DNA from 2 places in the Lacticaseibacillus rhamnosus genome. Region 1 is predicted to be linked to the other one. Evidence: a T-box and tRNA genes for the amino acid it is inferred to sense, from the RefSeq annotation. Region 1 holds a T-box; the other holds one or more tRNA genes.
The links. The T-box of region 1 lies ahead of EL173_RS06585 (valine--tRNA ligase). A T-box ahead of a tRNA ligase gene usually reads a tRNA of that ligase, here a tRNA-Val.

Region 1 (14,825 bases):
AACGCTTCCGTTTAGATCGGGCATCGAAAATTGCTAAGGTGCTGGAAGATAAAATCGAGACGGCTCAGCGCCAATACGAACTGATTAGCCAGGCACTACAAGACATTCGGCACGACGAAGCAGATAACCGTAGTAAAATGTTGCAATTGCGAGATGATTACCAGGTTTCACGCAAGACGATTCTTGCCAAGAGTTTTGTCTTCGGTGATGCTCAGCCAGCATTGGAGCAACAGTTGCAGCAATTGGCGCAGCTTTTTCAAAAAATTGACCAGATCAATAATGATGGCGATCATCAGGCGGCAAAGGCAGAAATTAAACAGTTAGCCGAGCAGATGCGGGTTTTGAAGAAGCAGGTTAAGGAATTACCACCACTGGTAAACGAGCAGGTCAACGAGTTTCCTGGACAAATTAACGAAATTCAGCACGGTTACCGGCAACTCACCACCGCCCATTATGTGTTCACCGATGATATTCCGGGGATGGTTGCGGATGTCGAGGCCAAGATGAAGGATGCCAATGCGGCTCTTAAATCGATTGATGTGGAGGCAACAGAGGCAGCCAATGCGGAAATCGAAGCTGAAATCGATAAAATGTACGCCATTATGGAAAAAGAGATGCAGGCCAAGAAACGGGTGGATGTTGCGTCCCCTGATTTGCGGCGCTTCATCGATCATGCACTGCGCCAAAATCGGGAATTGCAGGCAGAATTGGATCATCTGAACCAAAGCTATACGCTGAATCATCATGAAATCAAAACCGCTAAAAATTTAAAAATGCAGTTAGATGCGATTGACGCAAATTACACGAAGGATACCGATGCGATTGAAGCAGGCGAGGCCGTGTACTCGGACGTGATTGCGCGGTTTGATGAAACCAAAGAACAGTTAACGGCGATTGAAAAGCAACAGGTCCAGATTAACCAAGACGTGGCAGGTTTGAAAAAAGGCGAGATCATCGCTAATAAACAAGCAGAGAGTTTTGAACTCGATATGCGGAATATTAAGCATGAAATCGTCCGCCATCACTTGCCGGGGTTGCCGCAAGACTATGTGGATAAGGTTAAACATGTTACTGCCGAAATTGATCAGCTTAATCACGATTTGGATCAGGTTAAAATTAACATGGATGCGATTGCCAAGTTTCTGATTAAGATTGCCAGTGATATTGATGATTTAAAGAAAACAACCAGTGCCTTAATTGATGCGGCCGGATTAACCGAAGAATTGATGCAATATGCCAACCGTTACAAAATAACGGTTAAGCCGGTAGCAGACGCGGTTAAGCATGCGACCGAACTGTATATGCAATTTGACTATCAGCAGGCTGCCGATACGTTGGCGACCGCGTTGGAGCAGACGGAGCAGGGCAGCTACAAGAAAGTTGAAGATGCTTATCTTGCGCGGAAGAAAGCTTCATTATATTGATTTGCGTGATTGGAAAGCCAGCTTGGGTTGGGGCTGGCTTTTGGTTTGGGGTAGAGGTTGTGATATGGTGCAGGGATCTGCAGGGAAAATTGCAGACTTAAATGGTTAATAATCATTCAGTAGGGTATATACGTCTCCGAAACGCGTTCACCGGCGCAGAAGTCTGCGTGTAAGGACCTCGAGCGCAATGGCCAAGACCGGGCCATCACGCTCAAGGCCACTTACACTCCGACTTCTACCCGCGCCGGTTCACTCTCTTGCTTAAACGCGTTCGCCAGCCCAGAAACCTGCACATAAGGACCTTGAGCGCAATGACCAAAGCCCGGTCATCACGCTCAAGGCCACTTATGCTTCGGTTTCTAACCGGGCTGGCTCACGCTCTTGAAACTTACTAACTTTTTGTCTATAATTCAATCCAGTCGAATTAACGGAAGGGGCCGGCTGATGATTTATTTTGATAATAGTGCAACGACGAAGATTTCGCCTGATGCGTTGGCGACTTATAACAAGGTCAGCACGGATTTTTTTGGGAATCCTAGCAGTTTGCATGCTCTGGGAACTAAAGCAAATGAGGTTTTGCAAAGTTCGCGAGCCCAGATTGCTAAATTAATCGGTGCGAAGCCGGACGAGATTTATTTTACGAGCGGTGGAACGGAAGGCGATAACTGGGTGATTAAAGGCACTGCCATGGCTAAGCGCGAATTTGGCCGTCATCTGATTACGACCAGTATCGAGCATCCGGCTGTGATCAATACGATGAAACAGCTAGAGAAACTGGGATTTGAAGTGACTTATTTGCCGGTTGATCGGCGCGGTTTTATTCATATTGACGATTTGAAAGCGGCTATTCGCAAAGATACGATTTTGGTGTCGATTATGGCGGTTAATAATGAAATTGGCAGTATGCAGCCGATTGTTCAGGCCGCGCGGGTGTTGGATAATTATCCGAATATTCATTTTCATGTCGATGCCGTACAAGCCGTTGGTAAGGGCTTGGATGCAGCGTTGCAAGACCCGCGGATTGATTTTCTCAGTTTTTCCGGTCATAAGTTTCATGCTCCCCGCGGTACCGGCTTTATCTATGCCAAAGAGGGTCGCATGCTTGATCCGTTGCTAACCGGTGGCGGTCAGGAACATGATTGGCGCTCAGGCACGGAAAATGTTCCGGCGATTGCGGCAATGGCCAAGTCGCTGCGCTTACTTTTGGCTAATGAAGATGCTAACGTGGCTCGGCAGCAAGCAGTTCGCAAGCGGATTTTTGATCATGTCAGCCAAAAGCCCAAGGTGACGATGTTTAGTCAGTTAACACCGGATTTTGCCCCACATGTTTTATGTTTTGCCATTGCTGGTGTCCGCGGCGAAACGATTGTTCATGTGTTTGAGGATCATCAGATTTACATTTCCACAACTAGTGCCTGCTCAAGTAAGAAAGGCACGGAAAGCAGTACCTTGGCCGCCATGCATACGGACCCGAAAATTGCCACTTCCGCGATTCGGGTGAGTTTGGATGAAGCTAATACTTTGGATGAAGCGGATGCGTTTAATGCAGCGTTTGATACGATTTATGCAAAGTTTGCCAAGCTTGATAAAGCGACCGTCTAAACGAGCATCAGCCATTTCCAGTGCGAGGAGTGGCCGGGTGTCAGTCATAGCGACTAATACTGCCAACTTGTTTTGACGCATCACCGGTTTTCATTGGATCGGTTACCGCCTACATGAAAGGATTTTAAGATGCAATATTCAGAAATTATGGTTCGTTACGGCGAGCTTTCGACCAAGGGAAAAAATCGGCAAGCGTTTATCGGTCGTTTGAACGGTAACGTTACACGAGCGCTGCATGAATTCCCCAACCTCACCATTCGGCCTAAACGTGATCGGATGCACATTGAATTGAATGGCGAGCCTAGTGATCAGGTGATGGCACGACTGTCACAGGTATTCGGCATCCAGAATTTTTCACCAAGTATTGCCGTAGAAAAGGATATGGCAAAAGTCCACGAGGTTGCGTTGCAGCTGATGAATGAAACGGCACCGCACGGCATTAGCTATAAGGTTAATACGCGGCGGAGCGATCATGACTTTGCCTTGGATACCAATGCTATGAATCTTGATTTAGGCGATTTCTTGACGGATAAGCGGCCGGACTTAGTTGTCAAAATGCATCATCCTGATATGATTTTGCGAGTTGAAGTCCGTCGTGAAGCAATTTATTTATCCACTAAAACAATTCAAGGTGCTGGCGGATTGCCGGTTGGAACAGCAGGGCGCGCGGCCTTGATGCTTAGTGGCGGGATTGATTCGCCGGTTGCGGGTTACTATGCGTTAAAACGTGGCGTGGACATTGAAATGGTGCACTTTTTCAGCCCACCTTACACCAGTCAACAGGCGCTGAATAAGGCTAAACAGCTCACGGCCAAGCTGACCCCTTATGTTGGCCGGATTTACTTTATTGAAGTACCATTTACCGAGATTCAGGAGGCAGTCAAAGCAACGGTTCCGGAAGGTTATCTGATGACCGTGCAACGCCGAATGATGTTGCGACTAACCGAAGCGATTGCCAAACAACGTGGCGATCTGGCTATCTTTAATGGTGAGTCAGTCGGCCAGGTGGCTTCGCAGACGCTGGAATCAATGGCTGCAATCAATGATGTCACCACGATGCCGATTATTCGTCCGGTTGCGACCATGGATAAGAATGAGATCATTGCCGAAGCAGAAAAGATCGACACGTATGATTTATCGATCATGCCGTTTGAAGACTGTTGTACTATTTTTGCCCCGCCGTCGCCTAAAACCAAACCAAAGACGGATCGCGCACGGTATTACGAAAGCAAACTTGATGTCGATGGTTTGATGGCGCGCGCGTTGGCCGGAATCAAGGTTCAGGAGATCAAGTCATCTGATCAGTTCCTGAATCAGGATCAGGATGTTATCGCAGAATTGCTTTAAAAATTGAATAAAAGCGGTAGTTGCTGATAAGTTATTTGCTTATCGGTAACTACCGCTTTTTTAGTTTAGCGTTAAAAGTCGGCGAATGATCTTAAAAAAGAAATAATTCACAAGATTTCGCGATATTAATAAGCTGCTGGAGCGAATGCCATCATGGTTGCCCGAAAAATGGTTGTCACCTGCAGAAGACGCATTGTGCTTAATTCCTGGTTTGAAAAGATCGTTAATATAAAATGGGTCAGTAAAAACAGTGGTAAAAGAGCGCGCAATTTGTTAAACTTAATATGTGAAAATGGTAACAAACATGTGCGGAGGTGTTGATGGTGGTCGTCAGTAAACAAGCGTTATCACAAGCAACGATTAAGCGAATCCCGGTTTATTATCGAACCGTCAAAGATTTGCAACAGACGGGGGTTAAGCGGGTTCGGTCTGATCGGCTAAGTAAGCTGGTTCATATCGCGCCAGCAACCATTCGGCGGGACTTCTCCAATTTTGGCGATTTAGGGCGCAGCGGCTATGGCTATTCGGTTGATTTACTTGCACAGGTGTTTGGCGAGTTATTAGAAGTGCACTCGGAAGAACAGATGTTACTGGTGGGGTGTGGCAACCTCGGACGGGCGTTGTTGACCAATAATTTTCGCCGGAATCCGGATCTGACCATTGTGGTGGGATTCGACACGGATCCGCAGCTCATTGGGACGACAATTGCCGGGGTGCCGATTTTTGATCTCACAACTTTAGCCAAAAATATTCGCCCGGGGATGCATACTGCCATTGTCTGTGTGCCGAGTTCCGCCCAGACCAGCGTTATTAACCAACTTGAGGCTAATGGCATAACCGCTATTTTAACCTTTGCCCCTAAGCCGGTCCCGGCAAAACCGACAACCACGATTCGCTATATTGATCTTACGAGTGAGCTACAGGCGTTATTGTTTGTTGATCATCAAAAACAGGTTTCGCGACAGGTGACGGAACCGTTGCGCTAGCGTTACTTGACGCGCTGGATCACGCTCGTTATAAGGCGTTCAGCTGCCCAGAAATTTGCATATAAAGATCTTGGGCACAAATCCGCTTTTACGCCCATAACGCGCTCCCCGGCGCAGGGACCTGCATGTAAGGACCTTGGTCGCAATGGCCAGACCCGGGCCATCACGACCAAGGCCACAAGTCCGCCTTTACGCCCATAACGCGTTCACCGGCGCAGAAGTCTGCGTGTAAGGACCTTGGTCGCAATGGCCAAGCCCGGGCCATCAAGACCAAGGCCACTTACACTCCGACTTCTAACCGCGCCGGTTCACGCTCACCTCACATTGACCCTGTCATGATCACGGGTTATAATGCAGCTAATGCAATGATCAAGAGGGTTGCGTTCTTTTTTTCCAGCGACGGGATGGTTGGTGTGAATCTCGAAAGAAGACCGTGATTGTAGCTTGTGAGCTGCCGTCCTGAAGTGAGTAGGGAACGGCCGGTGACAGCCGTTATCCTGAACCAAGTGGGGATTGATTCCCAATTTAGGTGGTACCGCGAGTAGACTCGTCCTAATAATCGATATTAGGGCGTTTTTTTGTGTATACGCACGGCGCGACCCAGCTTCCGGGTTGGCGTGCGTGTGATGCATCGGCGCGTGCCAATTCTAGAAACCGGATGGACGAAAAAATTTTGTGAGGTGGAGCCAGTGAGTGATGAAACGTTAGCACCAAAGTATGATCATAAAGCAGTCGAGGAAGGCCGGTATCAGGAATGGCTTGATGAAGATGTCTTCAAACCAAGTGGTGATAAGAAGGCTAAGCCGTATTCAATCGTGATTCCGCCGCCAAATGTCACCGGTAAGTTACACATGGGGCATGCATGGGATACCACGCTTCAAGACATCGTGATCCGCCAAAAGCGTATGCAGGGGTTTGATACCTTGTGGCTGCCAGGGATGGATCATGCCGGAATCGCCACGCAGGCTAAAGTTGAGGCAAAGTTGCGCAAAGAAGGCATCAGCCGCTATGACTTAGGCCGTGAAAAGTTTGTCCAGAAAGTCTGGGAATGGAAGGACGAATTTGCCAAGACGATTCATGGACAATGGGCCAAAATGGGCTTGTCACTGGATTATAGTCGGGAACGTTTTACTTTGGATAAGGGCCTGAATCAAGCGGTTCGACGGGTGTTTGTTGACCTTTATAACCAGGGTTTGATTTACCGTGGCGAATATATCGTTAACTGGGATCCGCAAGCGCGCACGGCACTATCGGATATTGAAGTCATTCATAAAGACGATAAAGGTGCTTTTTACCATGTAAAATATCCATTCGCGGACGGTAGCGGCTACATTGAGATTGCAACGACGCGTCCGGAAACCATGATGGGTGATACTGCGGTGGCCGTTCACCCAGGCGATGAACGGTATAAAGATATGGTGGGCAAGGAACTTATTTTGCCATTAGCCAATCGCAAAATTCCAATCATTGAAGATGCTTACGTTGACCCTGAGTTTGGAACTGGGGCGGTTAAAATCACGCCAGCCCATGACCCTAACGACTTTCAGGTGGGCAATCGTCATGATTTGAAACGAATTAACACTATGAATGACGATGGCACGATGAACGAAAATGCCGGCAAATATCAAGGAATGGATCGCTTTGAAGCCCGTAAAGCCATGGTGGCTGATTTGGATAAGGCCGGTTTATTGCTTAAAGTTGAACCGATTGTGCACAGTGTCGGCCATAGCGAACGTACCGGCGTTCAAGTTGAAGCACGGTTGTCAACACAATGGTTTGTCAAGATGAAACCATTAGCTGAAGCGGCAATCAAAGCGCAGCAAGAACCGGACAAGAAAGTGACATTTGTTCCTGAGCGGTTTGAACATACCTATTTGCAGTGGATGGAAAATATTCATGACTGGGTTATTTCACGGCAGCTGTGGTGGGGTCATCAGATTCCGGCTTGGTACAACAAGCAGACCGGCGAAACCTATGTCGGGATGGAAGCACCTAAAGACATTGAAAACTGGAAGCAGGATCCTGACGTGTTGGATACCTGGTTTTCAAGTGCGTTGTGGCCATTTTCCACGATGGGGTGGCCGAATACCGATGCGCCGGATTACAAGCGTTATTACCCAACAGATACCTTAGTGACCGGCTATGATATCATTCCATTCTGGGTTGCGCGGATGATTTTCCAAGGGTTGCATTTTACCCATCAACGGCCGTTCCAGTACACCTTGATTCACGGGTTAATGCGTGATGAACAAGGCCGGAAGATGAGTAAGTCACTGGGTAATGGGATTGACCCGATGGATGTGATTGAAAAATACGGCGCCGATGCCTTGCGGTGGTTCCTGATTACCGGTAATAAACCGGGACAGGATACACGGTTTAGCTATAAACAGGTTGAAGCAGCTTGGAATTTCATCAATAAGATTTGGAACATTTCCCGATTTGTGATGATGAACCTAGGCGACTTGGATACGCCGCAACAGCCAGATCCAAGTACCTTTGATTTGTCCGACAAATGGCTTTTTGCGCAATTGAACGAAACCATCAAGCAGGTAATGGATTTGTCGGCGCGGTTTGAATTTGGTGAAATGGGTCGAACCCTGTATAACTTCACCTGGAATGTTTTCGCGGACTGGTACGTTGAAATGAGTAAGGAAGTGCTTTACGGCGATGATGAGCAGGCCAAAGCAGCCAAGCGCGTCAACCTTGCTTATGCACTGGATCAGATTTTACGGCTATTGCACCCAGTGATGCCGTTTGTGACGGAAAAACTATGGTTGGCGTTACCGCATACGGGCAAATCAATTGTGACGGCGAGCTATCCAGTGGCAAACACTGCCTTTGAAAATGCTGACGCTACCAGTGCAATGGATGCGATCATTGCGCTCATCCGCGGCGTTCGCGGAATCCGTAAAGAGGCCGGCGCTCCGCTTAAGACCAAAGTCGATATTCTCGTTAAATTGACGGATCCTGCTTTGAAACCAATCTTTGAACAGAACTTTGACTTTATCGATCGGTTCGTCAATAGTAAAGCCTTCACGGTTGGAACCGATGTGGCCGAGCCTAAAATGGCGGGCAGTGCGGTGATCACAGGCGCCACCATTTTCGTACCGCTCAATGAATTAATTGATTTGGACGAGGAAAAGGCCAAACTGACTAAAGACGCTAAGAAGCTTGAGCAAGAAATTGCCCGAATTGACAAGAAGCTCAATAACCAAGGCTTCTTATCCAAAGCACCGGAAGCGGTTGTTGCAGAACAACGCACTAAGCGCAGTGATTTTGAAGATCAGCTAACGAGCACTAAGCAACGGTTGGAACAATTACAACGAGCTTAAGTTACCAAGTGGCTTTAAGCGATTTTATGGTGAAAAAACCGGTATTAGGGTTGAGTTTTAAGCCCTAGTACCGGCTTTTTTGATGGTCGTGGTTAAAGCATGCCGCAAGCAAGCAATCTGGCGCGCGGCCGTTTGTCCGATGGGTTCTGGCAGCAATGAAAACGTAAATTTGGCTGGCTAAGCTCATAAGTTAGACCCATTTTTCTGGTATGATGAAGCTATATATTGCAGCAGTATGAAAGCTGGCTGCCTAAATGATAAAAATAAGGAAAGTTAACAATGAATTACACAGAAAGCGTTGCCTACATTCATTCTTTTCCGCGTTTGGCCAAGACCGGTGACCATCGGCGGATTTTAACGTTATTACATGCACTCGGCAATCCGCAGCAACAAGGGCGGTATATTCACGTGACTGGTACTAATGGAAAAGGCTCAGCCGCTAATGCGATTGCACATGTCCTTGAGGCAAGCGGTTTGACAGTCGGGTTATATACCTCGCCGTTTATCATGCGGTTTAATGAACGGATCATGATTGACCATGAACCGATTCCGGATGCTGCGTTAGTCAATGCGGTTGCGTTTGTCAGGGCTGCACTGGAGCGGCTTCAGCAGCAACAAGCTGATTTTAACGTGACGGAATTTGAATTCATTACCGCGCTGGCGTATTGGTATTTTCGTCAGCGTCAGGTTGATGTTGCGGTGATTGAAGTCGGTATTGGCGGCGACACGGATTCGACCAATGTCATCACGCCGGTTGTCAGTGTTTTGACCGAGGTTGCTTTAGATCACCAGAAGTTGCTGGGGCATACGATTACGGCGATTGCCAAGCATAAGGCCGGTATTATCAAACGGGGTATTCCGGTTGTAACCGGTAACTTGGTGCCGGATGCTGCTGCCGTTGTCGCAGCCAAGGTCGCGACAACAGGGAGTCAATGGTTGCGTTTTGACCGCGATTTTTCGGTTCCTAAGGCTAAGCTTCACGGTTGGGGCCAACGGTTTACTTATGAAGACCAAGATGGACGTATTAGTGATTTGGAGGTGCCGTTGGTTGGCGATTACCAGCAACGTAATATGGCAATTGCGATTCAAACGGCAAAAGTGTATGCCAAGCAGACAGAATGGCCTTTGACGCCCCAGAATATTCGCCAAGGGCTTGCTGCCAGTCATTGGCCAGCCCGACTCGAAAAGATAAGTGATACGCCTTTGATCGTCATTGACGGGGCGCACAATCCGGATGGCATCAATGGTTTGATTACGGCGCTAAAGCAACTTTTTTCCCAACCCATTACTGTTATTGCCGGCATCTTGGCGGATAAAGACTATGCGGCGATGGCGGATAGGCTGACCGCGGCATTTTCCACGGTTTATCTGGTTCCGGTGCCGGGGACGCCGCGCGCCTTGCCTGAGGCTGGTTATGAGGCGCTGCACGAAGGTCGGTTAAAGGATTCGTGGCAGGAAGCATTGGCGGCGAGTCTTAATGATGTGCCGGATCAGCCGATTGTGATCACCGGTTCGCTGTATTTAGCCTCAGCTGTTCGTCAAACTTTATTAGGGGGAAAATCATGACCGCAACAGTCATCTTTGATCTTGACGGGACACTGGTTAACACTGAAGCACTTTACCTTAAAAGTAATGTTAAAGCCGCGGCAGTATTGGGACTGCACCGGACAGAAGCTGATTTTCGGCCATTAGTTGGATCTGCCGGACCAAGTGAAGCTAAAATCATTGCCGATTTGGTTGGGGCCGATCATGCCGCATGGTTCCAGCAATTTTCAACCCAGGATGTTTTGGACCAGATTCGCAGCGGTGCCGATTTTGTCTTACCCGGAGCTGACAAAACGTTGCAGACGCTTGATCAGATGGGTTATCGGTTAGCGTTGGCAACAAGTAGTGCCAAACATTACGTTGACGTGGTGTTGGCTGCAACTGGTTGGGTGAAGCGGTTTGACCCGATTCTGACTGGCAGTGATGTGACGGCACACAAACCTGATCCGGAAATTTATCACGTGATGAAAACCAAGTTGCCTGAGACACCGGCGATTGTCGTTGAAGATACGCATGTGGGTGTGGCCGCAGCAGAAGGGGCTGGACTCCCGGTCGTTATGATTCCAGGCATCGGTCAAGGGCCGGATCATAAGGCGACCGCGATTTTAGCTGCGATCACGGATTTACCTGACTGGCTGCAAAATCACCCTACCTTTGCGTAATGTCCATAATGAGTCTTCAGATGACTCAAAATGGCGGCCCCATCAGAGAAGGCTGAAGAGGATGCAGTCCCACTCTGAAAGCGGCATGACGGAGGGAAAGACGATGGCAGATGCGACTGAACAACCACGTGAGCGTTTATTGGCGCATGGACCACAGGCACTGACGGATGCGGAATTATTGCAATTGATTGTGCGCGCAGGCAACCAGCACTATCCGGTCCAGGAAATTGTCAGTGAGGTGTTGACCACTTATCCTGCATTACGAGGCTTAGCAGAAGGTGATGGTGATTCACTGGACCATATTCGCGGACTGGGCGCGGCTAAACGGGCCAGCATTTTGGCGGGTGTGGAGTTAGGACGGCGGGTCATGCGTCGTCAATCGGTTCGATATGGGCAGATCAAAAATAGCGAGCAACTGGGTAAAACGATGGTGTCACGCTTTGCCGGAGCTAATCAGGAATCCATGTTGATTTTATTTTTGGATGTCAAGAATCAGATCATCACGGAACAAATCGTGGCAATTGGAACGGTGGATTCAGCCTTAGCCGATCCGCGGGTGGTGTTTCGGGAAGCATTAAAGCTAAGCGCCACGAATTTGATCATGGTGCACAATCATCCCAGTGGTGATCCTTCTCCGAGTCAGGCCGATCGTGATACAACAACGCGATTTCAGCTGGCGGCAGCGTTACTCGGCATGCACTTGCTTGACCACTTGATCATCGGGCGGCAGTCGTATTATTCGTTTGCGCGCGATGATCCGGAATTTAATTAATTTGCTAAAAAGTTGTAAGGTTTTCTGAAATTGGCGCAATGAGGGCAAAAACAGGCGGTTTCACATTTTGTCATAGAAAATAATATGCTATAATGCATGGAGTTAATACGAAATGAGTCAGCATAAGGAGAGAACGTCTTGTTTGGATTTGGATCAAAGAATATCGGGATCGATCTTGGCACCGCAAATACCTTAGTTTACGTCGACGGCAAGGGCATTGTGTTAAATGAGCCCTCCGTAGTCGCGAAGAATACCCAGACGGAAGAAGTCATTGCCGTTGGTGAAGAAGCCCGCGACATGATCGGTCGTACCCCGACCAATATCGTGGCGATCCGACCAATGAAAGATGGGGTCATCGCTGACTACGACACAACTGCGGCCATGTTAAAATACTTCATGCAAAAGGCATTAGGTAACGGCAGCCACCCGCAAGTGATGATTTGTGTGCCAAGCGGCGTGACGGAAGTTGAAAAACGGGCCGTTATTGACGCTGCAAAAGTCGCAGGAGCACGCGATGCTTTCGTCATTGAAGAACCTTACGCTGCTGCAATCGGTGCCGGTCTGCCGGTTATGGACCCGACCGGTAGTATGGTTGTTGATATTGGCGGCGGGACCACTGATGTCGCAACGATTTCATTAGGCGGTATTGTTTCGAGTCGCTCGATTCGGGTGGCTGGTGACAAGTTTGATGAAGCCATCATCAATCATTTACGCCAGAACTTTAATTTGCTCATCGGCGAACGTACGGCTGAAGCCATGAAGATTCAAATTGGTTCGGCATCGGTTGAAAAGGCTGCCGATATCGATGGGATGACCGTGCGCGGACGTGATTTATTGAGCGGCCTGCCAAAGACCATCGACATTTCGGCCACGGATATTGCATCTGCTATTCACGAAAACGTGCTTGATATCATCACGGCGATTAAAGAAACACTGGAAGAAACCTCACCAGAAATCGCTGCCGATGTCATTGATCATGGGATTGTGTTGACAGGCGGCGGTGCGCTTTTGAAGCATTTACCGGATGTCATTTCCGATGAGACCAAAGTACCGGTCTTCATTGCGCAGGATCCGCTAGATTGTGTGGCAATCGGCACTGGTGAATCGTTGAAGAATATTGACGTTTTAAAGAAGCGTTAACAGCCCATAAATGAAGATGGTTTGCGTGTGGCAAGAGGCTGGGATGAAGGATCCTGGCCTCTTTTCGCGAGTGTGACGGAGGAACCAATGCAGAAATTCTTTTCCAACAAAAAATTGATCGCCCTCATGATCGCATTGCTGGTCAGTCTTGGTCTGGTCGCTGGATCAATCTATGCGAGCAATAATCGCAATACGCCGCCGTTTATTCAGCGGATTGCCAATGATGTTGTTGGCATCGGTGGGCGGTTAGTCGCGTTGCCGGGAGATTTTGCCCGCAATGGATTAGATGACATCAATAATCTCATGGATACGTTTCAGGAGAATCAGCGCCTCAAGCAACAGCTGGATAATTTAGCGCAGACAAAGGTGCAGGTACAAACTTTAAAACGCGAAAATAAGCAGTTGAAGCAACAGTTGAAACTTAACGGTACTTTGACGGATTACGCGCAGATCAGTGCTGCTGTCATTTTACGAACACCGAGTGACTGGCGCAACATGGTCGTTATTAACCAAGGAAGTGCCGCCGGGGTTAAGAAGGGCATGCCGGTTATGGCAGGTTCCGGCTTGATTGGCCGTGTCGTTGAGGTCAATCGGACGAGTTCAAAAGTTGAGATGCTATCAACGGCCAATAAATCCAGTGACCGGATTGCGGCGGCCGTTGAGACCAAAGGCGAAAAAGAAGTTAACGGCATCATTACCGGATATGACGAAAAAACCGGTGATTTGATTCTCGGCGAGCTGAATACGGATACCGCGATTAAAAAAGGCGATGAGGTGGTTACCAGTGGCTTAGGTGGCATGACACCTAAAGGATTACTGATTGGCAAAGTCGCCAGCGTCAAGAAAGATGACTATGGTCTGGCCAACACCGTTTATTTGGATCCCGCCGCAAATCTAAACGATGTCACCGTTGTAACCGTCATCTCACGTACGATCAAAGGTGACTAACATGTTAAACGAAAAACATTTCACAGGACATTGGTGGATCTTTTTACTGCTGCTTTTGTTATTATTAATTGATGGCAGCCTAGCATCAGTGCTGGCACAGTGGATCATGCAGCCGAACTTTATGGGGACGCCGCAATTGACCTTGTTAGGGTTAGTCATGGTGACGTTGTTGGTGCCGCAAGAAAAGTATATAACCTGGATTGCGGCATTGATTGGGTTGCTATTCGACAGTTTTTACACGGGCATTCTAGGGATTAATGCGTTACTGTTTGCCTTGGTCATTTACGTGGTTCGCCAGATTCGGCCGTATATCCCGCACACGCCGATTTTTGTTGGTATGGTTTATATTATTGCTTTGTTGCTCTATGGGGTTGCCAGTTATGCTGCGAATCATTTTATTGGCTACGGATCTGCCAGTGTTGTTATGCTGATAGCGAATCATTTAGGGCCGGGATTAACGGTCAATCTCATTCTTTTTGTGATTGTCTATGGTCCATTACATCGATTGTTGATGAATTTAGCGGAAGAATAATTTGGGGTGATAATGTGGACAGTGTGGTCTTAAAAGGTCGAAATGATAGTCTGGCGCTGCACCTTCAAGATACAGCGGACTTTACGCAGATTATCCAGACACTGAAAACATTACTAGGCAAATTGTACGAAGAAACGCCAACCGGTGATGTCAGCTATCGTTTGGAGACGGGCAATCGGCTTTTAACGGAAGAGCAGTTGGCGCAAATTCAGGCTGTATTTGAAGATTACCCGCGCTTTTCAATTAATGGCATCACGAGTGCTGTGGTTGATAAAGCGGTCGTTGCCGATATGGTGACGGCTAAAATGACCCATCGCATCGGTGGTGTTGTTCGATCAGGGCAAACAATTGATGTCATGGGCGATGTGCTGTTTTTAGGCGATTTACATGCCGGTGCCTCGCTGTGTGCTTCTGGCAATGTCTTTGTGATGGGCAAAGTTAGTGGCGTTATCCAGGCAGGCAGTCAAGGAGACACCCGCGCAGTTGTTGTGGGTGACTTGCAAGGTGCTAGTCAGGTTCGAATCGCCGATGTCAT
Region 2 (14,825 bases), 440 kb from region 1:
CAACAGTATAGGCATTGAGACCCAGATATTTCACAATGTAGTTATTGTCAAACGTGCGCGTCAACAGTCCGGAACGATCGCTATAAGCCATAGCCAGATTCGCCCCAAACATTAACACTGCCAGCAGCGAAACTCCCAGTGCAAACCGCTTTTTGATCGGGCGGATATCCATCCGAATAACCTTGAAAGCTAACAGTAAAATCAAAAATAGAACATCGACAAACACAAGAAAGTCTGTCGGCTGAACGATCCCCATAATTCCCTTGTTCAAGTTATTGGAAACCGCACCTGATCCTTTGATTAAAGCAAAAGTCAGAAAGTCGGAAAATTCCCGATAATAAAGTACATTAGCAAAAAGCCAAACCGACGTCAGGGCATCGATAATCAGCATCGTGACATACGATTTACGTCCCGACATATATAAAGCAATCCCAAAAAGAAAAAGCGTTGTCGGAATCGGATTAACTGCCAGAATTAAATGCTGAAAGCTACCAGTGACCCCTAAGTTGAATTTAGCTTGATATGCCCAATAAGTTTTTGCCCAGAATAAGACAATGGCAAGTACCAGAAAACCGAGTCTGGTATTGAAAAATCCTCGAATTTTAGCGCCGATCTGGTTCATGTGGAGCCTCCAAGTCATTGTTTAATGTCAAAAGTATAGCACATTCGCTAGGATAACCGCTCATTCCTTAAAAGACAAACTTTCAATGCCGATTACAGTCGAATCAACCGCAATCTTAAAGAAGCCTTAAAACCACGTCATTCAAGTTAGTGGCTCGTTGCCAAGTGTTTAAATCTTTTCAACGGTTTAAAATTGATCCTTTGTAAACCGCCTATCTCCTAACGCGCTCCCCGGCGCAGAGACCTGCATGTAAGGACCTCGCGCGCAATGGCCAAAGACCGGCCATCACGCGCGAGGCCGCTTACACTTCGGTCTCTAACCGCGCCGGCTCGCGCTTACTAAAAAGCCGCGATGTCATTTTAGTGACAAACACGGCCTAACGCTTTTCAGTTCAAATCGGCCATTCGCAATGTGGCAGTCTTTCTCTCGAGCTTGTTGAAACTGATACAGGTATCTACTCAACAGCCTATCAATAGCCTACATTTGAATGCGTTTGAGCAAGGCGGTGCGCGTCAACCGCCATTTAACTCAACATCAGTCAAATTTCATACTACTGATCCATCAAATCAGAAAAGATTCACACAGAAAAAGCGAACCTTCGCAAGTCCGCTTTACTCAGAACTCAAGCTTGAGCCTGATCGCTACTATCAGTACCGTTAGTGCCCTCGTCTTCATCAAAATCCATTAGATCATAGATTTCCATGGCCGCAAGATCGATATTATCAAACTGGAACGTCTGGTGAGTGCCTAATTCTTCAAGTTCGTAAGTTTCGGTCTTGGGATCGTACGTCACGAGGCCCTTTTCATCACCATTTTTTTCGAAGCGGCGTGACTGTGCCTCGCCATCGCCTGCCTGCATGGCTTCAAGGCGTTTGATGATGGCCACGAGCTGTGATTGTTTCATAAAATGGCCTCCTAATTTTTCCTATTTCAAGAAATAGCTTAGCATAAACCGTCGCCTCTGTGGGAGAAATATCACTTTGAATTCTACTTTTATGACGTTGCGTGTCGATAGGCAAATGGACTATGCTATTTGCATGCTATTATAACGCGTTTGCCGGCGTAAAAGTCAGTTAGGCAATCTTTTAGTGGTAGCCGTCTAACTCCGACTTCTAACCGCATCGGTTCGCGTTTACATCATAATGCGCTCTCCTGCCCAGAAATCGGGTTGGCTCGCGCTTACTTTATTAAGGAGATTTGTATGACATTGCAACCTTTAAACGAACAACTACCTGCCATCGAGGTTAGTGAGATTCGACAATTTGACGAAAGTGTCAGTGATATTCCCGGTATTTTGAAACTGACGCTAGGCGAACCTGATTTCAACACCCCGGAACATGTTAAGCAAGCCGGGATCAAAGCCATTCAGGAAAATTACTCGCATTATACCGGGATGGTTGGTGATCCGGAGTTACGCGAAGCCGCACAACATTTTTTTAAAACGAAATATGGCACTGACTATCAGGCTACAGATGAAATTCTGGTGACAGTCGGGGCCACTGAAGCACTGGCAACCGCTATTACGACGATCAGTGATCCGGGTGATGCTATGCTGGTTCCGTCACCAATTTATCCGGGCTACATTCCGCTTCTGACGCTGAATCACGTTACGCCGCTTTATATGGATACGAGTAAAACCGACTTTGTTTTGACCCCAGAACTCATTGAGGCCACCATCACTGCAAATCCTGATGCTAAAATCAAAGGCATTATCCTTAACTATCCAAGCAATCCCACCGGTGTCACGTATCGGGCGGCAGAAGTAAAGGCCATTGCGGACATCGCCGCTAAACATAACCTCTACATTATCTGTGACGAAATTTATTCTGAACTGACTTATGGTGAGCCGCATGTATCCATGGGACAATTTGCCTACGATCGTACATTTATTGTCAACGGTCTGTCTAAATCACATGCAATGACCGGCTGGCGAATTGGCTTTTTGATGGGTCCCCAGCAGTTAATCGCGCAAGCCAAAAAGGTGCACCAATATCTTGTGACTGCCGCAACGACCATTGCCCAGCGCGCTGGTATTGAAGCTCTGACGAACGGTGCAGACGATGCTCAGGTGATGAAAGCAGCTTACGTTAAACGCCGTGATTTTGTTTATGCCGCCCTCATCGACATGGGCTTTAGCGTGGCTCGTCCTGATGGTGCCTTTTATCTTTTTGCAAAAATTCCGACCCAACTGCATCTAAGCTCACGCGAATTTACGCACGCCTTGGCACATGAACAGAAGTTAGCTCTGATTTCAGGTACCGCTTTTGGCCCCGGCGGCGAAGGTTATATCCGAATCAGTTACGCGGCATCAATGACCGATCTTCAAGAAGCCGTTAAGCGATTGCGCGCGTTCATGGCCAGCCACATCGGCTAATCAAGCGTAAACGGAAAGAATCCGCACGCGTTTTGAATCATCATCAATTAAAAATGGGATCCTGAAGACATAAGTAACTGTCTCCGGAATCCCATTTAATTTAATTTCAGCTTGCCATCCATCCGCCAGAAAACCTTGAACCAAGCTGACTGGCTGAAGGGCGTTTACGCGTCTTTTTTTGGAGGTAATGCCATTGCAACAATGCCGCAGATCATTCCTAGATAATAAGTTAAAAAGCGCCATAACAACATGCCAAGCACTAACTTAGATGGTGAGGCCACATACGTCGCAAACAGGGTTTTAAAACTATACTCTGCACCGCCAGCTCCACCCGGAATTGGAAACAGACTGACAATCATCACAATCATCACGTGTAACACAATCACTTCAACAATGCTAACGTGATTCACACCCAGTGCCAATAGCACAAAATACGGAACCGCATAGTAAAGCAGCAACTGAATTAACGTCAAAAAGCACGCCTTAATCACACGAACTTTTTCGCGCTTCAAGTGCAGGCTTTCGGCGTAAAAAGTATCGATTTTGTGATCCAGATCAAGCTGCATCGCCATCTTCTTTTCCGGCTTCACGAACCAGCCGACTGGTATCATGATGATTCTGACGAGCTTCTTGGTGAATTTGTAGTAGTACATCACCATGAGCAAGCCGACAATCACAATCACGTGGATAACAAAGCCAAAGATGATGAAAATCACAAGGGCCCCAAAATGCCGAGACACTTGATCAAAGCCGATAAGTAAAGTGAGTACAAAGTTAATCAGCACCATAAACTGATACACAACAAACTTCATCAACAGTACCGAACTCGCGCGACCAGCCTCCACCCCACTTTGCATGAGCGCAAACAGCTGAGCCGGTTGACCGCCAGATGCCATGGGCGTAATTGCGTTGAATAGTTGCTCGACAAGCGGAACCCGCAACGCTGTCTTAAAGTCTAATTCGTCCGATCCGTTTTTAATAAAAATCTGCACAACGAAGGTTTCAACGATCCATGAACCAAACATCAGTAAAAAAGCCACTAACAGCCACTTAAGATCAAGCGATAAAAGTTCATGGATCAGTTTTGCGCCATTAAGATCACGTGCTTCATAAATAAAAATGCCGGCGCCAATCAGAACCATGATGAAGACGGCCAGTTTGTTCTTCCGTGTCATATAACTCCTCGGCTAGTGTTTACCCAACGCTGCTTGTTGCACGTAAAAATCATGCCAGACTTTTTCAAGCCGAGCTTCATCGTACACCTGCGCCGCTTCACGGCTCTTGGCCGCATATGTTGCCAAAAGCTCGCGATCATCGGCTAATGCTCGAATTCGTGCCTGCATGTCTGCCACATCCGCCGCCGTAATTGCATAAGGCGTGATGATTTGCTGATACAATTCAAGATCACGCACCATTACCGGCGTATCCGTTGCAAATGCTTCTAAAACCGACATTGGAAACAACTCTTCAAAAGATGGCAGAAGGAACAAGTCTGCCATGTTATAGTAGTCGATCATCGTTTCTCGCGGCATAATACCGGTAAAGTTCAGGTTGGCAGGCGCATTTGCAACTGCCTTTTTGAGCCGCTCATAACCTTCTGTAATGCGGCCAAAAGAAAAGCCGCCCGCCCAGACAAAGCGGTAGTCAGGGTTTTGTTGCGCGAGTTTGATGAAATCACCGACGCCTTTGCGATCTTGCACTTGCCCGGCGCCAAAAACGACAAAATCATCCGGCTTAAAACCATTCGCATGTCGTAACGCCTGCCTTTTTTCCCGGGAAACCGGATGAAACGTACGTTGAGAAACGAAATTTGGAATGTACGTTACCTTGTCCGGATTAATCCCATAGGCCTCAAGCTTAGGAATGAAGTTTGGATTCACGACAACAAGTTCATCCATACGTTTGTAAAAAGCTAACGTATAGCGGTCTAGTGTCCACCGCGCCACTCGCGGCAACTTTAAACTCGCATCTAAAGTACTAGGCACAAAATGAACGAAGCCGATTTTGCGGCCTCTTTTTTTGGAGAACGTCGATAAATAAAACTTAGGATCGATTGTATGATAATGACTAATATCACTGCGCGTATAACGATTGACATTAATTTGAAATTCATTGGCAAAATCGTGTTTCAACAGTCCCATCAGTTCTGTGTAAACTGCACCCACGCCTTGCCCAGCAACCTTATTGGCTGAAGAAAACATGTTAATAACGATCATAGTTAACCTTTCATGGTCCGTTTGCTACTACTTTCATCGGTCCATGGCACAGTTTCATCAGCTTCATTCGGGGAATAGTGACTGATAACATCGCGATAGAAATCAAGTACCCGATCGCCAAACCGATCAGCAGAAATTGCCACCAGCTTTTCAGTTCGCGGTTTGGGATCATCATAGGCATTAGGATGCTTCAGATAATTCACAACTTGATGAACCATTTCTGCTTCAGTCGTAAAAGTTGTTCCCAACGCCGGATCATCCAACAGTTGATCAGTATAATCACCAGCAAGGGCAACAACTTTCCGATCAGCGGCCATTGCCTCAATATAAGTCAGTCCCTGTGACTCTGAATCACTAGCCGACACAAAAACATCGCCGACACGATAATAGTCGCCTACATCATCATGGTCAATTTCACCGGTAAACCGGACATGATCGGCAATCCCTAATTCAGCAGCCTGTGCCTCTAGATCTTCACGTGCAGGGCCATCACCGACAATTAGGAGAACTGCTTTAGGAATTTGCGCCAAAATTGCGGGCATGGCGCTGATTAATTTATCAATTCGCTTTTCATAAGCAACGCGACTAAGCGAAACCAATACCGGCACATCTGCCAGTCCCAGCTTTTCCCGTAAGTGCGGGTCCTTTTGCTCTGCGAATTGCGTTAAATCGACTCCGGTTGGAATAATCTTAATGTCGGTCTTAACGCCATAACGCCGCAACGTATCATACACCCGCTCAGACGGCGCAATCACACCGCTTACGTGATACAGAAAAGCGCGGGTAAATTGCTTGACATGGTACGGCTTTAGCAGATGACCGTTTAAGACATAATGCAGATAATCCTCATACATAGTGTGATAAGTATGGATCGTTGGAATTTTCAGTTGTTTGGCCACAAACTTACCAATGTAACCCATTGAGAACTCAGTTTGTGTATGCACAATATCCAGATTTAATTCCTTAGCCACTGCATAAGCGTGAAACAGCCCCCGAACCGCAATGCGCCGATCAGTAAAAGAAACAAACGGCACACTTGTAAATCGGAACAAGTTCGGTTCGACCGCATCATCTGGCACATGTGGGTCGGTTGTCGTGAAAATATAAACCTGATGACCCTTACGTTCTAGATCGTCCTTCAAGGTCTTGATGGACGTCGCGACACCACTGACTTGCGGAAAATAGCTGTCTGTAAAAATCCCGATATTCACCTGATCCCCTCCAGACGTCATTTGTTTAGTATAAGTATAAAGATAGGCATGACTAAATGCAATTTTCTCACAAACCTTTAAAAATATCTTACCTTGCCATCAGATGAACATCATCCGGCAAAAGTCGTAAATTTTTAAGCAGCCGCTTGCGAAACATCCCGACAATCAGTCATTTACAACCTATCTTTTTTGAAGAAATATCTATTAATTCATTTATGAATACATATTAACATCTTCACTTTTGGGGTTACTTGTCACGCTCGATGTCTTCCGCTGCAGGCATTTTAACTTTATCGTTAACACGCGCGGCCTTACGGAAGTACTTCGATATGATATGACTGTTGATCCCCCAAAAATAGAAGACCACCGCGCCAAGTATAATGACGACAAAGTCCATTGGATAATGGATCCAGTTCAACCCATTAAACTCAGCACTGCCAATCAGCGAAATTACCGAGAGAAAGACCAGGTAACCAAGCATCCACGCCGAGGCTTTTAACTGCTGCCACGTACTGCGCCAACCTGATCGCCATTCATAAAACAGATACAACGGAATCCCTAAAAAGATAACCCCAATGACTTCAACGGTGGTTGGCCATTTTGCCCAGTAAGCCGCTAATGATGTCAACACAAATGCCAACGGTGCCATTACTCGCAACATCGCTGATTTGACCGGACGCTTGAAATTAGGCGCCATTTCACGCAAAGAGATCACCGTGACCGGTCCTGTCAGATAAGCAATTAACGTAGCCGTTGAAATAACACTGGCAAGCGTCCCCCACGATGGAAAAATAGAGACCATAATCATACTTAAGACAGCATTGACCACCATCGCGACACGCGGAGTTCCGTACTTTTCGTCAATTTTACCGATAAACTTAGGAATGTGATTGTTGCCCACCATCGCCTGAAGCGCACGACCGGACGAAGCGACAAACGAAACGCCAGTCCCAAATGGCGAAACAAACGCATCCATATACAGCAAAACCGACAGCCAGTGAATACCAAGCAAAATTGCCAAATCCGCAAACGGCGAGTTGAGGTTCAGGCCTTTCCATCCATGGGCAGCAAGCATATCAGGAGAAATGGTCGTGATAAAGACACTTTGCAACAGAATATAAATAATTCCGCTAATAAGCAAAGAAATCCCGATGCCGCGACCAATATTCTTTTGCGGGCGTTTCACATCGCTTCCCATGTTAATAACAGTCTGGAAAGCGTTAAAAGAAAAGATAATCCCTGAAACCGAAGTCGCCGCAAAAATCGGTGCACTACCATAAGGCATCAAGGTTGCCAACGAATGCCCATAATTTTCGGGGTGAAAACTCGACAAGGCCAGCAAAACGATCGTCAACAACGGTACCCCAATTTTAAAAATGGAAATAAAACTGGTAAAGCGCGTCAGCAACGTCACTGACCAGTAATTAAGCAACGTAAAAATGATGATAAACGCAAAGACCACTAACAGTCCTTGTGGGGTAATCCTCCCTGCATGTAAAAAGCCGTGGGTAAAACCAGCCCACTTCCATGGCCACGATGCCATATACTGAACTGCGGCAACTGCTTCAATTGGCAATAATGTCACCAAAGAAATCCAGTTAGCCCATGATGCTATAAAGCCAACCAATGAGCCATGCGAATACTGCGCAAATTTACTCATTCCGCCTGATTCCGGAAACATCGTACCTAACTCCACGTAATTATAGGCAATGACACCGATAATGACGCCGCCAATGACCCAAGAAAAAATTGCCGCTGGTCCGGCGACTTCTGCCGCTTCCCACGATCCAAACAACCAGCCCGATCCAATTAACGAACCAAGTGCCAACATGACTAGCTGAAATAGACCAATTTTGTTGTCTTTTGTTTTTGAAGAAATAGTTGGAAACCTCCTTATAAAATGACCTAATTAGGTTACCGCAGATTACGGAGTATGTAAAATAACTCACCTCGTTAAATCAAGCGCAAAAGCTCTTCCTTACGCATCGGGCAGCTTTTTAAACTTTATTTCCACAGGTACCATTCAGCCCAATATTAAAGTACAGACAGTCGCATCATATAAAGGCTATTTACCATACCAATTTTAGCCAAACGTGCCAATTAAACCGGATCACGATGTCCACGCGCTAATCAGTCATTCAACTTGATCAGGACGCATTCTTTGATTCTAATTGAAAAAATAAGAAAATAATGTTAATAATTTTGTGCCCCAGAAAAGCTGATTCTTTGCGATTTCTTATACATGCCCTGGTATAAAAAGTTATACCTGAACAATTGTTCCCTATTCAATTGTAAACGTTTTATTGTAGAATGATCTTGCTAGTAGATCAGGGGAGGAGGATATATGAAAAAAGAAGAACTGAGCTTGATAAGAGAAGCTGTGAACGATTCAGAAGCTTTCCGTAAACTATTCGAACAATACCGCCCTCTGGTTTTAAAGGTTTTAAAACCCTACAACCTCAGAGAATTTTCCTATGAGGATTGGTTGCAAGAGGCCAGAATTGCCATGATAAAAGCTGTTGCGCGTTATGACGGCAGCAGTGGCTCGCAATTTGGGCCGTATTATCGAATGGTGTTACAGTCCCACTTACGTTCAATCTTGCGCAGACACTTTGCCCATAAGCGTCGGATTGATGCTACCGCTATTCCATTCAAAGCGAGTGCGCTCGAATCTTTGCAGGAACGGCTAGCAATACGTTCAGTCGAAGACGGATTGCTCATGCGTGTTGAATTTTTTCAGCTTCTAGAAAACCTGTCACCCCTGGAATATTAGGCGTTTGAGACGGCAGTCTTGCATCCGTTTGATACGCCCACAAGCAATCGTTTCCGTCGTGCTTTAGAACGCTCACGAGCAAAGATTATTAAGTTTACACGGGAAGATTAATCCCAAGCTGTGAGCTTCTTAGGCCAGTTCAAGATTGTCCCATGATTGCCTTGGACACGGCAATCATGGGACAATTTTTTTGCTTGAATTTTCGCTGTAAGCATTGCAATCGATCTGTTGTACTTGAGTGCTAAGGAAACGCAAGCCAGATTTAGTTCTCTCTCAACGCCATCTGTTGGTATCACCGCATACAATTAAGGAAGATTCGTCCTTGATACAAAGGCTCCCAATCTATCTCGTCTGACAAATTAAGCGAAAGCGACTCCCATCTATCTTTCTTGGGCCACTCGCCAGTTGTTTATACGAGGAAGCAGTTAACGGTGATGCCGTAACTGCGAAATCCGTCGTGCAAGTATGCGTTTAGACATGCTTGGCCTAAGTTCCATACCCTTCGCCACACTCGCAGTAGTATTTGCCTGTTAAGGGTATGGCTATTTAATTCATGTTTCGGCGCTCGAGACATGAGAACATCGAAATCACTTTAAAAATCCACAAACCTCTGATAGACAAGTTGGCTCCAAGACAAGCGGCGAAAACCGTTAAAGTTTTGTGATAGCCAGCGACCACTTTGCCGACCAACAAAAGGCTCTCAATACCTTGACACACGAGGAGTAGCGTCATTTGGAATTACGAGCTAACCGACCACTTTTAGCAAAATACCCCCAAAAAGCAAAAGTGGTCGGTAAAAGCATCTTTTTTCAGGGATTTTTAAGCGCCCAGAAAAAACAAGAATCCCAATTTAAAGCCATTTCTGAGCACTAAAAAAGCCCCTCTAGGGGGCCGTGCTACCGGTGATCGGGGTCGAACCGATACTCCATCGCTGGAACGGGATTTTGAATCCCGCGCGTCTGCCAATTCCGCCACACCGGCATAATAATGATAGCTAACACTCTGTCTTGCTGGGGTTTAGCCGCAAGATAAGGCGGTGATCGGAATCGAACCGACGATCAAGGTTTTGCAGACCCATGCCTTACCGCTTGGCTACACCGCCATATTCATCAAGTTGAGTGCATTTCTCCTATGGCAGTTGGAGAAATTGGGGTAGCTGGATTCGAACCAGCGCATGACGGAGTCAAAGTCCGTTGCCTTACCGCTTGGCTATACCCCAATAAAAGGGCGGTATGTGGGGATCGAACCCACGTATGCCGGTGCCACAAACCGGTGTGTTAACCGCTTCACCAATACCGCCATTATAAAGCAGGGATAGTAGGAGTTGAACCCACACTGACGGTTTTGGAGACCGTAGTTCTACCATTAAACTATATCCCTATGAATGGAGGAGATAGGATTCGAACCTATGAACCCGAAGGAGCGGATTTACAGTCCGCCGCGTTTAGCCTCTTCGCTACTCCTCCATAATGGCGCGGGACGGAATCGAACCGCCGACACATGCAGCTTCAATGCATTGCTCTACCGACTGAGCTACCGAGCCATTTGAATCTTTTTATAGAATTTGTTCCTCTCAAATCGAGAGGGACGGTCCCAACGGGACTCGAACCCGTGATCTCCTGCGTGACAGGCAGGCGTCCTAACCAACTAGACCATGGAACCATATTAATTGCGGGAGCAGGATTTGAACCTGCGACCTTCGGGTTATGAGCCCGACGAGCTACCGAACTGCTCCATCCCGCGATAATTATAAAGGAGAATGAGGGATTCGAACCCTCGCGTGGATTGACATCCACCTGACGGTTTTCAAGACCGTTCCCTTCAGCCAGACTTGGGTAATTCTCCATTTAACCATGACCCGTACGGGATTTGAACCCATGTTACCGCCGTGAAAGGGCGGTGTCTTAACCACTTGACCAACGGGCCACAACGGAGAAGGAGGGATTTGAACCCTCGCACCAGTTTCCCGGTCTACACCCTTAGCAGGGGCGCCTCTTCAGCCACTTGAGTACTTCTCCATGTGTATATAAAATTAAGTGGTGCAATGGGCCTAGGTGGACTTGAACCACCGACCTCACGCTTATCAAGCGTGCGCTCTAACCAACTGAGCTATAGGCCCAATATCATAACCGCAGCGGGTGACGAGAATCGAACTCGCGACAACAGCTTGGAAGGCTGTGGTTTTACCACTAAACTACACCCGCATAAGGATGATTATGAATATGGCGCGGGACAGAATCGAACTGCCGACACATGCAGCTTCAATGCATTGCTCTACCGACTGAGCTACCGAGCCGCAAACGGTCCCAACGGGACTCGAACCCGTGATCTCCTGCGTGACAGGCAGGCGTCCTAACCAACTAGACCATGGAACCATATTAATTGCGGGAGCAGGATTTGAACCTGCGACCTTCGGGTTATGAGCCCGACGAGCTACCGAACTGCTCCATCCCGCGATAACAGTAACAAACTGATTATACCGAACAGTGGCCCGCCTGTAAAGATGGACCTTGTAGGGCTCGAACCTACGACCGGGCGGTTATGAGCCGCCTGCTCTAACCAACTGAGCTAAAGGTCCAAGCTCAATCGCGGCGGGGGGGATCGAACCCTCGACCTCCCGGGTATGAACCGGACGCTCTAGCCAGCTGAGCTACACCGCGAGAAAAACATATGGACTAAGCGTCCAATCGGGAAAACAGGATTCGAACCTGCGACCCCCTGGTCCCAAACCAGGTGCTCTACCAAGCTGAGCTATTTCCCGTTAAATGCACCCAGTAGGAGTCGAACCTACAACCTTCTGATTCGTAGTCAGACACTCTATCCAGTTGCGCTATGGGTGCAAATCATGATAATGCCGAGGAACTTTTCGACCAAGCACACCCTCGGCACTGTGCTTGGAAAGCGGAAGACGGGATTCGAACCCGCGACCCCCACCATGGCAAGGTGATGTTCTACCACTGAACTACTTCCGCATGAAACAAAATGCTTATCAAATTATTGGTGCCATGCCGACTAAAGGATTCGAACCTTCGACCCCCTGTTTACAAGACAGATGCTCTACCAACTGAGCTAAGTCGGCAAAAATATCGACTTGAGCCGTCAATTAAAACCAATAATTCTCTGAGCCGTGACAGGCTCGAACTGTCGACCCACTGATTAAAAGTCAGTTGCTCTACCAACTGAGCTAACGGCTCAATGGAGGATACAGGGCTCGAACCTGTGACCCTCTGCTTGTAAGGCAGACGCTCTCCCAACTGAGCTAATCCTCCATATGTAAGCGTGGCAGCTTCCTACCCTCGCAGGCAGTTTCCCACCAACTACTCTCGGCGTGAAGAAGCTTAACTTCTGTGTTCGGCATGGGAACAGGTGTATCCTTCTTGCTATCGCCACCACACTTATGAGAACTTTGCGCTCTCAAAACTGGCTATCATTGTTGTTGTTTTTGCCGGAACTTAACGTATTTCATCGAAACGCGCGCTGGCTTAGCGCCAGTTGGCGCTTTACTTGGTTAAGTCCTCGACCGATTAGTACTGGTCCGCTCCATGCATCGCTGCACTTCCACTTCCAGCCTATCTACCTGATCATCTTTCAGGGGTCTTACTTCCATATAGGAATGGGAAATCTCATCTCGAGGGGGGCTTCACACTTAGATGCTTTCAGCGTTTATCCCTTCCGTTCATAGCTACCCAGCGATGCGCCTGGCGGCACAACTGGTACACCAGCGGAACGTCCATCCCGGTCCTCTCGTACTAAGGACAGCTCCTCTCAAATTTCCTGCGCCCGCGACGGATAGGGACCGAACTGTCTCACGACGTTCTGAACCCAGCTCGCGTACCGCTTTAATGGGCGAACAGCCCAACCCTTGGGACCGACTACAGCCCCAGGATGCGATGAGCCGACATCGAGGTGCCAAACCTCCCCGTCGATGTGGACTCTTGGGGGAGATAAGCCTGTTATCCCCAGGGTAGCTTTTATCCGTTGAGCGATGGCCCTTCCATACGGAACCACCGGATCACTAAGCCCGACTTTCGTCCCTGCTCGACTTGTCAGTCTCGCAGTCAAGCTCCCTTCTACCTTTACACTCTGCGAATGATTTCCAACCATTCTGAGGGAACCTTTGGGCGCCTCCGTTACATTTTAGGAGGCGACCGCCCCAGTCAAACTGCCTACCTGACACTGTCTCCCGCCACGATCAGTGACGCGGGTTAGAGTGTTCATACAGCTAGGGTAGTATCCCACCAATGCCTCCATCGAAACTAGCGTTCCGATCTCTACGGCTCCTACCTATCCTGTACAAGCGGTACCAACACTCAATATCAAGCTACAGTAAAGCTCCATGGGGTCTTTCCGTCCTGTCGCGGGTAACCCGCATCTTCACGGGTACTATAATTTCACCGAGTCTCTCGTTGAGACAGTGCCCAAATCATTACGCCTTTCGTGCGGGTCGGAACTTACCCGACAAGGAATTTCGCTACCTTAGGACCGTTATAGTTACGGCCGCCGTTTACTGGGGCTTCAATTCTGGGCTTCGCTTGCGCTAACTCATCCTCTTAACCTTCCAGCACCGGGCAGGCGTCAGCCCCTATACATCATCTTACGATTTAGCAGAGACCTGTGTTTTTGATAAACAGTTGTTTGGGCCTATTCACTGCGGCTGACCTTGCGGTCAGCACCCCTTCTTCCGAAGTTACGGGGTCATTTTGCCGAGTTCCTTAACGAGAGTTCGCTCGCTCACCTGAGGATACTCTCCTCGACTACCTGTGTCGGTTTGCGGTACGGGTAGTTTATTTCTCACTAGAAGCTTTTCTTGGCAGTGTGACATCAGGAACTTCGCTACTTTAATTTCGCTCCCCATCACAGCTTGTCCTTAAGGCGGCAAGCATTTCACTCGCTACCGGACTTACTGCTTGGACGCACTTTTCCAGCCGTGCGCTTTCCTTAGCCTCCTGCGTCCCTCCATCGCTTAAACAAAATAAACTAGTGCAGGAATCTCAACCTGCTTGTCATCGACTACGCCTTGCGGCCTCGCCTTAGATCCCGACTAACCCTGGGAGGACGAGCCTTCCCCAGGAAACCTTAGTCATACGGTGGATCAGATTCTCACTGATCTTTCGCTACTCATGCCGGCATTCTCACTTCTAAGCGCTCCAGCCGTCCTCACGATCGACCTTCAACGCCCTTAGAACGCTCTCCTACCGCGCACCCTGACGGGTGCACCCACAGTTTCGGTATTATGCTTAGCCCCGGTATATTTTCGGCGCAGTGCCACTCGACTAGTGAGCTATTACGCACTCTTTAAATGGTGGCTGCTTCTGAGCCAACATCCTAGTTGTCTGTGCAACGCCACATCCTTTTCCACTTAGCATAAATTTAGGGACCTTAACTGGTGATCTGGGCTGTTCCCCTTTCGACAATGGACCTTATCGCTCACTGTCTGACTCCCGGAGTAAGATCAATGGTATTCGGAGTTTATCTGAATTCAGTAACCCTTGACGGGCCCCTAGTTCAAACAGTGCTCTACCTCCATGATCCATCCTCCGAGGCTAACCCTAAAGCTATTTCGGAGAGAACCAGCTATCTCCAAGTTCGTTTGGAATTTCACCGCTACCCACAACTCATCCCAGCATTT

Region 2: it encodes a tRNA-Val, which carries the amino acid that the T-box ahead of EL173_RS06585 (valine--tRNA ligase) is inferred to sense. The anticodon was not compared.

Annotation. Positions count from the first base shown of each region.
Region 1 is NZ_LR134331.1:1,259,188-1,274,012, forward strand. Features, by position in the region: gene ezrA (septation ring formation regulator EzrA) at 1-1,424, shown strand, start outside; gene EL173_RS06565 (cysteine desulfurase family protein) at 1,869-3,026, shown strand; gene thiI (tRNA uracil 4-sulfurtransferase ThiI) at 3,156-4,373, shown strand; gene EL173_RS06575 (redox-sensing transcriptional repressor Rex) at 4,697-5,359, shown strand; T-box leader at 5,716-5,917, shown strand; gene EL173_RS06585 (valine--tRNA ligase) at 6,049-8,691, shown strand; gene EL173_RS06590 (folylpolyglutamate synthase/dihydrofolate synthase family protein) at 8,971-10,257, shown strand; gene EL173_RS06595 (HAD family hydrolase) at 10,254-10,898, shown strand; gene radC (RadC family protein) at 11,002-11,670, shown strand; gene EL173_RS06605 (rod shape-determining protein) at 11,809-12,810, shown strand; gene mreC (rod shape-determining protein MreC) at 12,898-13,758, shown strand; gene mreD (rod shape-determining protein MreD) at 13,760-14,290, shown strand; gene EL173_RS06620 (septum site-determining protein MinC) at 14,305-14,825, shown strand, end outside.
Region 2 is NZ_LR134331.1:815,892-830,716, reverse strand. Features, by position in the region: gene EL173_RS04245 (LTA synthase family protein) at 1-622, opposite strand, end outside; gene EL173_RS04240 (YkuJ family protein) at 1,245-1,526, opposite strand; gene EL173_RS04235 (pyridoxal phosphate-dependent aminotransferase) at 1,824-2,996, shown strand; gene EL173_RS04230 (lysylphosphatidylglycerol synthase transmembrane domain-containing protein) at 3,161-4,171, opposite strand; gene EL173_RS04225 (glycosyltransferase family 4 protein) at 4,184-5,212, opposite strand; gene EL173_RS04220 (glycosyltransferase family 4 protein) at 5,215-6,423, opposite strand; gene EL173_RS04215 (APC family permease) at 6,671-8,275, opposite strand; partial or broken gene EL173_RS04210 (sigma-70 family RNA polymerase sigma factor) at 8,768-9,307, shown strand; gene EL173_RS15075 (hypothetical protein) at 9,929-10,069, shown strand; tRNA gene EL173_RS04205 (tRNA-Leu) at 10,094-10,177, opposite strand; tRNA gene EL173_RS04200 (tRNA-Cys) at 10,228-10,298, opposite strand; tRNA gene EL173_RS04195 (tRNA-Gln) at 10,344-10,415, opposite strand; tRNA gene EL173_RS04190 (tRNA-His) at 10,423-10,495, opposite strand; tRNA gene EL173_RS04185 (tRNA-Trp) at 10,506-10,576, opposite strand; tRNA gene EL173_RS04180 (tRNA-Tyr) at 10,582-10,662, opposite strand; tRNA gene EL173_RS04175 (tRNA-Phe) at 10,667-10,739, opposite strand; tRNA gene EL173_RS04170 (tRNA-Asp) at 10,785-10,858, opposite strand; tRNA gene EL173_RS04165 (tRNA-Met) at 10,866-10,939, opposite strand; tRNA gene EL173_RS04160 (tRNA-Ser) at 10,950-11,041, opposite strand; tRNA gene EL173_RS04155 (tRNA-Glu) at 11,051-11,122, opposite strand; tRNA gene EL173_RS04150 (tRNA-Ser) at 11,127-11,214, opposite strand; tRNA gene EL173_RS04145 (tRNA-Ile) at 11,242-11,315, opposite strand; tRNA gene EL173_RS04140 (tRNA-Gly) at 11,330-11,400, opposite strand; tRNA gene EL173_RS04135 (tRNA-Phe) at 11,420-11,492, opposite strand; tRNA gene EL173_RS04130 (tRNA-Asp) at 11,498-11,571, opposite strand; tRNA gene EL173_RS04125 (tRNA-Met) at 11,579-11,652, opposite strand; tRNA gene EL173_RS04120 (tRNA-Ile) at 11,701-11,774, opposite strand; tRNA gene EL173_RS04115 (tRNA-Met) at 11,783-11,856, opposite strand; tRNA gene EL173_RS04110 (tRNA-Pro) at 11,884-11,957, opposite strand; tRNA gene EL173_RS04105 (tRNA-Arg) at 11,963-12,036, opposite strand; tRNA gene EL173_RS04100 (tRNA-Gly) at 12,097-12,168, opposite strand; tRNA gene EL173_RS04095 (tRNA-Thr) at 12,203-12,275, opposite strand; tRNA gene EL173_RS04090 (tRNA-Lys) at 12,318-12,390, opposite strand; tRNA gene EL173_RS04085 (tRNA-Val) at 12,393-12,465, opposite strand; rRNA gene rrf (5S ribosomal RNA) at 12,474-12,590, opposite strand; rRNA gene EL173_RS04075 (23S ribosomal RNA) at 12,701-14,825, opposite strand, start outside.